3 regions of the Paenibacillus sp. 8b26 genome follow, and region 2 is predicted to be linked to each of the others. Evidence: a T-box and tRNA genes for the amino acid it is inferred to sense, from the RefSeq annotation. Region 2 holds a T-box; the other regions hold tRNA genes.
The links. A T-box is a leader RNA that pairs with one kind of tRNA and senses whether it is charged. The one in region 2 lies ahead of tyrS (tyrosine--tRNA ligase), so its partner is inferred to be a tRNA-Tyr.

Region 1: it has a tRNA-Tyr gene. The T-box ahead of tyrS (tyrosine--tRNA ligase) is inferred to sense a tRNA for this amino acid. The anticodon was not compared.
Region 3: it has a tRNA-Tyr gene. The T-box ahead of tyrS (tyrosine--tRNA ligase) is inferred to sense a tRNA for this amino acid. The anticodon was not compared.

Annotation. Positions count from the first base shown of each region.
Region 1 covers NZ_CP192445.1:4,355,361-4,358,604, forward strand. Annotated here, with positions in the region: rRNA gene ACQ4MX_RS20165 (23S ribosomal RNA) at 1-798, shown strand, start outside; tRNA gene ACQ4MX_RS20170 (tRNA-Asn) at 865-940, shown strand; tRNA gene ACQ4MX_RS20175 (tRNA-Ser) at 944-1,035, shown strand; tRNA gene ACQ4MX_RS20180 (tRNA-Glu) at 1,053-1,124, shown strand; tRNA gene ACQ4MX_RS20185 (tRNA-Val) at 1,194-1,269, shown strand; tRNA gene ACQ4MX_RS20190 (tRNA-Met) at 1,297-1,370, shown strand; tRNA gene ACQ4MX_RS20195 (tRNA-Asp) at 1,396-1,472, shown strand; tRNA gene ACQ4MX_RS20200 (tRNA-Phe) at 1,512-1,584, shown strand; tRNA gene ACQ4MX_RS20205 (tRNA-Thr) at 1,607-1,682, shown strand; tRNA gene ACQ4MX_RS20210 (tRNA-Tyr) at 1,688-1,773, shown strand; tRNA gene ACQ4MX_RS20215 (tRNA-Trp) at 1,781-1,854, shown strand; tRNA gene ACQ4MX_RS20220 (tRNA-His) at 1,875-1,947, shown strand; tRNA gene ACQ4MX_RS20225 (tRNA-Gln) at 1,960-2,034, shown strand; tRNA gene ACQ4MX_RS20230 (tRNA-Gly) at 2,042-2,113, shown strand; tRNA gene ACQ4MX_RS20235 (tRNA-Cys) at 2,126-2,199, shown strand; tRNA gene ACQ4MX_RS20240 (tRNA-Leu) at 2,211-2,289, shown strand; partial or broken gene ACQ4MX_RS20245 (MFS transporter) at 2,480-3,133, shown strand.
Region 2 covers NZ_CP192445.1:5,493,750-5,496,993, reverse strand. Annotated here, with positions in the region: gene tyrS (tyrosine--tRNA ligase) at 160-1,413, opposite strand; T-box leader at 1,479-1,747, opposite strand; gene ACQ4MX_RS25505 (transglycosylase domain-containing protein) at 1,883-3,244, shown strand, end outside.
Region 3 covers NZ_CP192445.1:2,794,555-2,797,798, forward strand. Annotated here, with positions in the region: gene ACQ4MX_RS12840 (PAS domain-containing protein) at 1-608, shown strand, start outside; tRNA gene ACQ4MX_RS12845 (tRNA-Gly) at 714-784, opposite strand; tRNA gene ACQ4MX_RS12850 (tRNA-Pro) at 794-867, opposite strand; tRNA gene ACQ4MX_RS12855 (tRNA-Arg) at 890-966, opposite strand; tRNA gene ACQ4MX_RS12860 (tRNA-Cys) at 993-1,064, opposite strand; tRNA gene ACQ4MX_RS12865 (tRNA-Gly) at 1,075-1,149, opposite strand; tRNA gene ACQ4MX_RS12870 (tRNA-Leu) at 1,156-1,242, opposite strand; tRNA gene ACQ4MX_RS12875 (tRNA-Lys) at 1,257-1,332, opposite strand; tRNA gene ACQ4MX_RS12880 (tRNA-Gln) at 1,337-1,411, opposite strand; tRNA gene ACQ4MX_RS12885 (tRNA-His) at 1,428-1,500, opposite strand; tRNA gene ACQ4MX_RS12890 (tRNA-Tyr) at 1,521-1,606, opposite strand; tRNA gene ACQ4MX_RS12895 (tRNA-Thr) at 1,611-1,686, opposite strand; tRNA gene ACQ4MX_RS12900 (tRNA-Phe) at 1,712-1,784, opposite strand; tRNA gene ACQ4MX_RS12905 (tRNA-Asp) at 1,866-1,942, opposite strand; tRNA gene ACQ4MX_RS12910 (tRNA-Met) at 1,967-2,040, opposite strand; tRNA gene ACQ4MX_RS12915 (tRNA-Val) at 2,072-2,147, opposite strand; tRNA gene ACQ4MX_RS12920 (tRNA-Glu) at 2,154-2,225, opposite strand; tRNA gene ACQ4MX_RS12925 (tRNA-Asn) at 2,399-2,474, opposite strand; tRNA gene ACQ4MX_RS12930 (tRNA-Ala) at 2,479-2,554, opposite strand; tRNA gene ACQ4MX_RS12935 (tRNA-Ile) at 2,578-2,654, opposite strand; rRNA gene rrf (5S ribosomal RNA) at 2,692-2,808, opposite strand; rRNA gene ACQ4MX_RS12945 (23S ribosomal RNA) at 2,943-3,244, opposite strand, start outside.

The DNA.
Region 1 (3,244 bases), 1.1 Mb from region 2:
AATTTGGGTACGATCTGTACAGGATAGGTGGGAGCCTAAGAGACTTGAGCGCCAGCTTGAGAGGAGGCATCCTTGGGATACCACCCTGATCGTATCTAGGTTCTAACTTGGTACCGTGATCCGGTACGAGGACAGTGTCAGGTGGGCAGTTTGACTGGGGCGGTCGCCTCCTAAAGAGTAACGGAGGCGCCCCAAGGTTCCCTCAGAATGGTTGGAAATCATTCGAAGAGTGCAAAGGCAGAAGGGAGCTTGACTGCGAGACCTACAAGTCGAGCAGGGACGAAAGTCGGGCTTAGTGATCCGGTGGTACCGCATGGAAGGGCCATCGCTCAACGGATAAAAGCTACCCTGGGGATAACAGGCTTATCTCCCCCAAGAGTCCACATCGACGGGGAGGTTTGGCACCTCGATGTCGGCTCATCGCATCCTGGGGCTGAAGTAGGTCCCAAGGGTTGGGCTGTTCGCCCATTAAAGCGGTACGCGAGCTGGGTTCAGAACGTCGTGAGACAGTTCGGTCCCTATCTGTCGTGGGCGTAGGAAATTTGAGAGGAGCTGTCCTTAGTACGAGAGGACCGGGATGGACGTACCGCTGGTGTACCAGTTGTTCCGCCAGGAGCACCGCTGGGTAGCTATGTACGGAAGGGATAAGCGCTGAAAGCATCTAAGCGTGAAGCCCCCCTCAAGATGAGATTTCCCAATTAGTAAGACCCCTTGAAGACGACGAGGTAGATAGGTTGGGGGTGGAAGTGCAGTAATGCATGGAGCTGACCAATACTAATCGGTCGAGGGCTTATCCTAAGATAAGATGCAATGGAGTTTCGGATCCAGTTTTCAGGGTGTAACCTTGAAACAAATGTTTGTTATTCCCTGATAGCTCAGTTGGTAGAGCACTCGACTGTTAATCGAGTTGTCACAGGTTCGAGTCCTGTTCGGGGAGCCATATGGAGAGGTGTCCGAGTTGGCCGAAGGAGCACGATTGGAAATCGTGTAGGCGCCAAAAGCGTCTCGAGGGTTCGAATCCCTCTCTCTCCGCCAGATATTATTTATTCTGTGGCCCGTTGGTCAAGCGGTTAAGACACCTCCCTTTCACGGAGGTAACAGGGGTTCGATTCCCCTACGGGTCATTAACTATTCTATAAAAGAGCTTGAAATAAAAAGCTTGTAATGGTATAATATGTGAAGTGTTGCGTTGTGGAGGCTTAGCTCAGCTGGGAGAGCATCTGCCTTACAAGCAGAGGGTCGGGGGTTCGAGCCCCTCAGCCTCCACCACTTGGAAAATTGAATACTTATTATTGTCGCGGGGTGGAGCAGTTCGGTAGCTCGTCGGGCTCATAACCCGAAGGTCACAGGTTCAAATCCTGTCCCCGCAATTAATTTCCTTTAGGAAATAGCCTTGGAACTGTGGTGTAGAGGCCTAACATGCCTGCCTGTCACGCAGGAGATCGCGGGTTCGAATCCCGTCAGTTCCGCCATTTTAGTAATATAATATTTGTCGAAGAGCCTTAGAATAAGGCTCGGTAGCTCAGTCGGTAGAGCAGAGGACTGAAAATCCTCGTGTCGGCGGTTCGATTCCGTCCCGAGCCACTTTTAATTGAATAATTTATGTGCCGGTGTAGCTCAACTGGTAGAGCAACTGACTTGTAATCAGTAGGTTGGGGGTTCAAGTCCTCTCGCCGGCACCATTTTTGGAGGATTAGCGAAGTGGCCAAACGCATCAGACTGTAAATCTGCTCCCTTACGGGTTCGGTGGTTCGAATCCATCATCCTCCACCAGTTTTATAGGGGCATAGTTTAAAGGTAGAACAACGGTCTCCAAAACCGTTGGTGTGGGTTCAATTCCTGCTGCCCCTGCCAAATTTTTTTTTGTCTTTGCGGCGATCGTGGCGAAGTGGTTAACGCACCGGACTGTGACTCCGGCATTCGTGGGTTCAAGCCCCATCGGTCGCCCTTTACCTTTAGTGGGGATTAGCCAAGCGGTAAGGCAACGGACTTTGACTCCGTCATGCATAGGTTCAAATCCTATATCCCCAGCCATCTTAATGCGGACGTGGCTCAGCGGTAGAGCATCGCCTTGCCAAGGCGAGGGTCGCGGGTTCGATTCCCGTCGTCCGCTTCGTTATACTTTGGCGCCATAGCCAAGTGGTAAGGCAAAGCTCTGCAAAAGCTTTATCCCCAGTTCGAGTCTGGGTGGCGCCTCCATAATTATATATGCCGGCGTGGCGGAATGGCAGACGCGCTCGACTCAAAATCGAGTGGGAAACCGTGGAGGTTCGAGTCCTCTCGCCGGTATACCAAAAAGAGTTATGAAATTGCTGATATCAGTAATTTCATAACTCTTTTTTCTTTAGATTTTAATCATAATGCTGGCTGCAATTTTTAATACATACTTGGAATATAAAAACTGCCCATATAGTTTATTAGGTGCATAGGAAGTGGGGATGAGTATGCAGGAGAGAATCTTGGAAGCTTTTTTAGAGGAAGCCTGTTAGTGCTGCCTGAATCCGTAAGCAAGGAAAAGAAACAGTACAATAGAGAGCTTCCACATCAGAAAGAAAATCTTTTGCAGCAATTTGCCAAGCCATATCAATCTCCTTTTTTCATGGGTTTACTCATTGTATTTGTCGTTGCTTTTGGCTTAGCTAACTTTGAAACGGTATTTGGACTGTTTGTAGATCATAAATATGGTTTTACGCCGGTGGATATTGCCATCATTATAACGACAGGCTCCATTCTGAGGGCAGTTGTCAAAGCGACTATATTTGGCTGGATTATTAATCGTTTTGGCGAGAAAAAGATCATTCATATCTGTCTGGCTGTTGCGGGATTATTCATTTTTCTGACACTGTTTGCCGAGCAGTATGCCATGATTATGTTGACGACCTTCATCATTTTTCTGGCCATGGACATCCTTCGTCCGGCTGTAAGCACATCCTTGTCACGGCGGGCCGGGGATGAGCAGGGGTTTGTGGCTGGAATGAACTCATCTTATACAAGTTTGGGTAATGTGATCGGACCACTGATTGCAGGACTGCTGTTTGATGTTCATATTAACTTGCCTTATATGGTTGTAGCTATAGTGTTACTGGCTTGTCTTGTCCATTCACTACGCTCCAACACCCAACAGCCCGTGTAGCAGGACAACATAGAGGGTGATAGCCGCAGGTCTGTATGCACCCCCGACTTAGGTCTAGGTTCAAAAACCGTCTGGGGTCCGTTTTGGAGAACTCCAGATCAGCGTACAATA
Region 2 (3,244 bases):
CAACGCAGAGACACTATGCATGTCTCTGCGTTGTTAAAATAAAGGTGATTAACGGCGGGCAACAACGAAGCGGCCTGATTTAAATCTGGAGAAATCCAGCGATGTAGACTAAATCGAACGCAGGACTACCTCTCTCCCGCCATGTATCTCACATTTTTATCAGCCTAGCTTGATTTTGGCGAACTTCCGTTTACCAACCTGCACAATATCGCCTTCCTGCGGCGTGTATGCTTCGTTTACATCGGTCCATTTCTCTTCGTTAATTTTGACCGAGCCCTGCTGAATGCTACGTTTGGCTTCACCGTTAGAAGCCGCAAAGCCCAATTGAGTCAGCAATTGGATGACACGGATGCCGCCATCTTCCAAATGATCTGCCGTCAAGGTGAACTCTTCAATATCGTCAGGTAGCGCTCGTTGCTGGAATACAGTCACAAAATGCTGCTTCGCTGTTTCCTCCGCTCCCTTACCGTGGTACATGCGTACCAACGTTCCAGCCAGCTTCATTTTGGCGTCACGCGGATGCACTGAACCGTTCTTAATGCTTTCCGCCAGCTCAGCCAGTTCCTCATTGTTCAAATCTGTTGCCAGCTCAAAATATTTAAGCATCAGTTCATCAGGAACCGACATGGATTTTCCGTAGATTTCGTTCGGCTCCTCATCGACACCAATGTAGTTGCCCAGACTTTTGCTCATCTTCTGCACGCCATCCAGTCCTTCAAGCAGTGGCAACGTAATGGTGGCCTGTGGCTCCACTCCGTACTCCTTTTGCAGAGTTCTGCCCATCAGCAAATTGAACTTTTGATCTGTACCCCCCAGCTCGATGTCGCTTCGGAGTTCCACGGAATCCATCCCTTGCATCAACGGGTAGAAAAATTCATGGATGCTGATCGGCAAGCCGTTTTGGTATCTTTTCGTAAAGTCATCCCGTTCCAGCATACGTGCGACAGTTACTTTAGCGGCCAGCGTTACCACATCGGCAAAAGACATGGGAGCCAACCAATGGGAATTGTAGTATACCTTTGTTTTTTCGGGGTCCAGAATTTTGAATATCTGCTCCTTATACGTCTGGGCATTGCGCTGGACATCTTCCTCGGTCAGTTGCTTACGAGTTTCCGATTTGCCTGTCGGATCACCAATCTTGCCCGTAAAATCACCGATGATAAGCTGTACCTGATGACCAAGCTCCTGAAACTGGCGCAGCTTATGCATAACGACCGTATGCCCGATGTGAATATCCGGCGCCGATGGGTCAAGTCCTAATTTAATTTGGAGCGGCTCACCGCTAACGACCGATTTTATAACCTTACGCTTCAGCTCGTCCTCTGGTACAATTTCCGCCACACCACGTTGGATCACATTTAATTGGCGTTCTACCTCTGCCTGCTGCTCAGGCTTCATCTCTTCCCACTTCATCCTGTATACCTCCTGTTTTCATCCAAAATATTACATATTAAACAAACCAAAAAGCCCCTTTCATCCCAAGGGACGAGAAGGAGCTGCTCGCGTTACCACCCTAATTAAAGAAACGTATGCCAAAGGCAAGCGTTTCTTTCACTTCATTCCTATAACGGGCCTACACCCGGTACTGGATTACTATGGTCAGCTTCGCAAATCTGCAAAAGCTTTGCCATTCATCCAGACAGCTCCAGACGGTAATTCAAAGGAGGGTCGTTACCGATTCGCACCAACCATCGGCTCTCTGCACAACGTGATTCCACCTTCTACTGAAGTCTTTCTCTGCTTTTCACGATATTTACTTTGACCTATTTATAACACACCACTTTTATAGAGTCAACGACACCAAAAGACAGGCTTTTTAGCATATGGGTTCATTTTGTAATTTTATGCTATAATAATGGCTGTTATAAAGGAGGAAGACTTAATGGTTGAAGAAAAAAACAATGTGTCAGAGCCAAAGCCTTCCCGCTTACGGACAACCATGCGGAGGCTCGGCCGTGTCATAAAGTGGGTCGTCATCATCGGTTTTATGGGAGCGCTGTTCGCAGGAGGAGCCGCAGCCGGCTATGTAGCCTCTATTGTGAAAAGCGAGCCTGTACGCTCGAGATCCATGATTGAACAGGAAGTAGACAAAAATGCAATTACAGGCTTCGCTTATTTCAATGATGGCTCCCCTATCGGACAGCTCCGGACAGAAGAAGATCGTCGTCCTGTCACGTTTAAGGAGATTCCGCAACTCGTCATTAACGCAGTCATTGCTATTGAAGATAACCATTTTTACGAGCATAAAGGTGTCGATCTGTCGGGAACGCTGCGGGCTATAAAACAAAAAGCGCTGCATGAATCCGTACAAACCGGAGGAAGCACCCTGACCCAGCAGCTTGCCCGTCGTGTCTTTCTGAATCTGGATCGCACGGATGACCGCAAGGTCAAGGAAATTTTGCTCTCTCTGCGCCTTGAACGGTTCCTGAGCAAGCAGCAAATTATTACGGCCTATCTCAATAAAGTACCTTTTGGTAACGGATCAAGCGGTTATAACGTCTTTGGGATCAAAGCAGCGGCCAAAGGTATTTTTAATGAGAATGATCTGAGTAAGCTGAATGTGGCTCAAGCCGCCTATCTGGCAGGTCTGCCACAGCTTCCTTCCTCTTATTCCGCTTACAACGGTAAGGGCGAATTTAACGAGTCCGGCTTTAAAAGGGCGATCAACCGCCAGCACCTGGTACTCAGCCGAATGCTGGAGGAAAACAAAATCAATCAGGCACAGTATGATGAGGCGATGGCTTTTGATATCAAAAAGTCGCTTGCTCCACGCACCGTTAAAGCCTATAACACGTATCCGTATCTTATGATGGAGACGGAACGCCAAGCTGCGCAGGCACTCATGTCGGTCACAAATCCGGGTCAAGCGGCCAATGCCAGCGCAGATGCCAAAACCAAGGATGATAACGATTTGCTCAAAGAAGCTGAACAGCAGCTTCGAACAGGTGGTTATATGGTATACACCACTATTGATAAAAGCATCTACAAGTCGATGCGCAAAATTACAGAGAACAAGAATAATTTCTCTTCCACAAGTAAAACCAAGGGAGACGAGCAAGCGGCCGCGATTCTTATCCAGCATAAAACAGGCGCGATTCTCGGTATGATGGAAGGCCGGGATTTCCAAAAGGAACAGATGAATTATGCGACCCAGATGGTACGCCAGCCGGGATCGGCTATGAAGCCGATTGCCGCCTATCTCCCTGCATTGGACAGCGGTCTCGTGCAGCCTGGCAGCATCGTG
Region 3 (3,244 bases), 2.7 Mb from region 2:
AGACGATGATGACGCAAGTGATGCAAATACAGGAGGAAGAACGCAAGCGTTTTTCAAGAGAGCTGCATGATGGAATTGGGCAAAGCTTGTTTTCGCTGATTATTCAACTGGATAGTCAGCTTGCCGAACAGCCTAATCCTGCTCTGGAAAAGCTGCGTTCACAGGTGACTGACATTATTAAGGATGTCCGCGGACTGGCGTGGGAACTTCGCCCCTCAGTTCTGGATGATTTAGGCGTCGTACCAGCCATACGGACCTATATTGAAAACTATTGTTCTCATTACGGAATTGAGGTACATTTTCAATGTAATTTGCGTAAACGCCTTGATATCCGAAAGGAAATAGCGATTTATCGGATTGTACAGGAAGCCTTGACGAATGTAGCCAAATATGCGGACGTAGCTGAGGCACATGTCGACGTAGAGGATCAGGGTGAAGTCATACAAGTGACCATTTGGGATGAGGGTATCGGATTCTCTGAGCAATCTCAAGGGGAAGGCGTGGGACTGTTCAGCATGGAGGAACGAGCCAGGGGCGTAGGAGGATGGATCACCGTAACCTCTGCACCGGAACACGGGACCTCCATCCAACTGACCCTTCCTGTGTAAAGATATAGCAGCATAAATAAAAAAAGAGAGAGCGCTGTCCCCAGACAGGCTCTCTTTATTTATAAGGTGTCACCACTGAGGCAACAAGAATCCGCTATAGCAAAAAGCGGGTGATGGGAATCGAACCCACGCTATCAGCTTGGAAGGCTGAAGTTCTACCATTGAACTACACCCGCAAATCAGTATCGGGATGACACGATTTGAACATGCGACCCCCTGGTCCCAAACCAGGTGCTCTACCAAGCTGAGCTACATCCCGATATTATACATTTTTAAGAAAATGGCGCGCCCTGAGAGATTCGAACTCCCGGCCTTTTGATTCGTAGTCAAACGCTCTATCCAGCTGAGCTAAGGGCGCAAAATGTAATCCATAATAAGCAGTAAAGGCGCCACCCAGATTTGAACTGGGGAGTGAAGCTTTTGCAGAGCTTTGCCTTACCACTTGGCTATGGCGCCGAATGGATAATGGAGCGGACGACGGGAATCGAACCCGCGACCCTCGCCTTGGCAAGGCGATGCTCTACCGCTGAGCCACGTCCGCAAAATATGGTGCGGTCGAGAGGACTCGAACCTCCACGGGGGTTAGCCCACACGGACCTGAACCGTGCGCGTCTGCCAATTCCGCCACGACCGCAAAATAAATATAAATGGTGAGCCATGAAGGATTCGAACCTTCGACACCCTGATTAAAAGTCAGGTGCTCTACCAGCTGAGCTAATGGCTCTTAATGGCTGGGGATATAGGATTTGAACCTATGCATGACGGAGTCAAAGTCCGTTGCCTTACCGCTTGGCTAATCCCCATTAAATGAAAATAAAGGGCGGCCGATGGGGCTTGAACCCACGAATGCCGGAGTCACAGTCCGGTGCGTTAACCACTTCGCCACGACCGCCATAATGATTATGAAAAGACTGGTGGAGGATGATGGATTCGAACCACCGAACCCGTAAGGGAGCAGATTTACAGTCTGATGCGTTTGGCCACTTCGCTAATCCTCCAAAATGGTGCCGGCGAGAGGACTTGAACCCCCAACCTACTGATTACAAGTCAGTTGCTCTACCAGTTGAGCTACACCGGCACATTACTCATTCCCACTTGAAAGGTGGCTCGGGACGGAATCGAACCGCCGACACGAGGATTTTCAGTCCTCTGCTCTACCGACTGAGCTACCGAGCCATATATTGTTTTATATCTGTAATATACAAACCCACATTATATGTAGAATACACAAAAATGCCAGTTATATATTTCATAAAATGGCGGAACTGACGGGATTCGAACCCGCGATCTCCTGCGTGACAGGCAGGCATGTTAGGCCTCTACACCACAGTTCCATAGATAATCCTAAGGAAAATCAATTGCGGGGACAGGATTTGAACCTGTGACCTTCGGGTTATGAGCCCGACGAGCTACCGAACTGCTCCACCCCGCGACATTAAAATGGAATACTTGTATAACATAAATGGTGGAGGCTGAGGGGTTCGAACCCCCGACCCTCTGCTTGTAAGGCAGATGCTCTCCCAGCTGAGCTAAGCCTCCATACTATGACCCGTAGGGGAATCGAACCCCTGTTACCTCCGTGAAAGGGAGGTGTCTTAACCGCTTGACCAACGGGCCTTAACAATAAATAATATCTGGCGGAGAGAGAGGGTCCCCTTATAGCCACTTGGGTATCTCTCCAATAAGCAGCATAGGGATTACATCCTTAACCTCACTGGAATGAATCATAGGCCTCAACCAGCTCAGTTACGCCGCCATCTTATATGTAAAATTCAGAAATATCCAAGATTTGGCTCCCCGAACAGGACTCGAACCTGTGACAACTCGATTAACAGTCGAGTGCTCTACCAACTGAGCTATCAGGGAATATTGGTGGAGCCAAGCGGGATCGAACCGCTGACCTCCTGCGTGCAAGGCAGGCGCTCTCCCAGCTGAGCTATGGCCCCAGTCGTTTTGTTTCATCAAGAAGTGGTGGGCCTTAGTGGACTCGAACCACCGACCTCACCCTTATCAGGGGTGCGCTCTAACCAGCTGAGCTAAAGGCCCTAATATGTATGTCTTCATTATCCTCTAAAGGGACATTGCTTGGCGACGTCCTACTCTCCCAGGACCCTGCGGTCCAAGTACCATCGGCGCTGGAGGGCTTAACGGTCGTGTTCGGGATGGGTACGTGTGGAACCCCTCCGCTATCGCCACCAAACATGAATTTGTAAAACAAATTCTACCGTATGGGTATTCGGTTCATCACTAATCGTGTGAATGAATAACCATGCGCTTTTCTTCAAGGTGTTACACCCTGAAAACTGGATCCGAAACTCCATTGCGTCCTATCCTTAGGATAAGCCCTCGACCGATTAGTATTGGTCAGCTCCATGCATTACTGCACTTCCACCCCCAACCTATCTACCTCGTCGTCTTCAAGGGGTCTTACTAATTGGGAAATCTCATCTTGAGGGGGGCTTCACGCTTAGATGCTTTCAGCGCTTATCCCTTCCGTACATAGCTACCCAGCGGTGCTCCTGGCGGAACAACTGGTACACCAGCGGTACGTCCATCCCGGTCCTCTCGTACTAAGGACAGCTCCTCTCAAATTTCCTACGCCCACGACAGATAGGGACCGAACTGTCTCACGACGT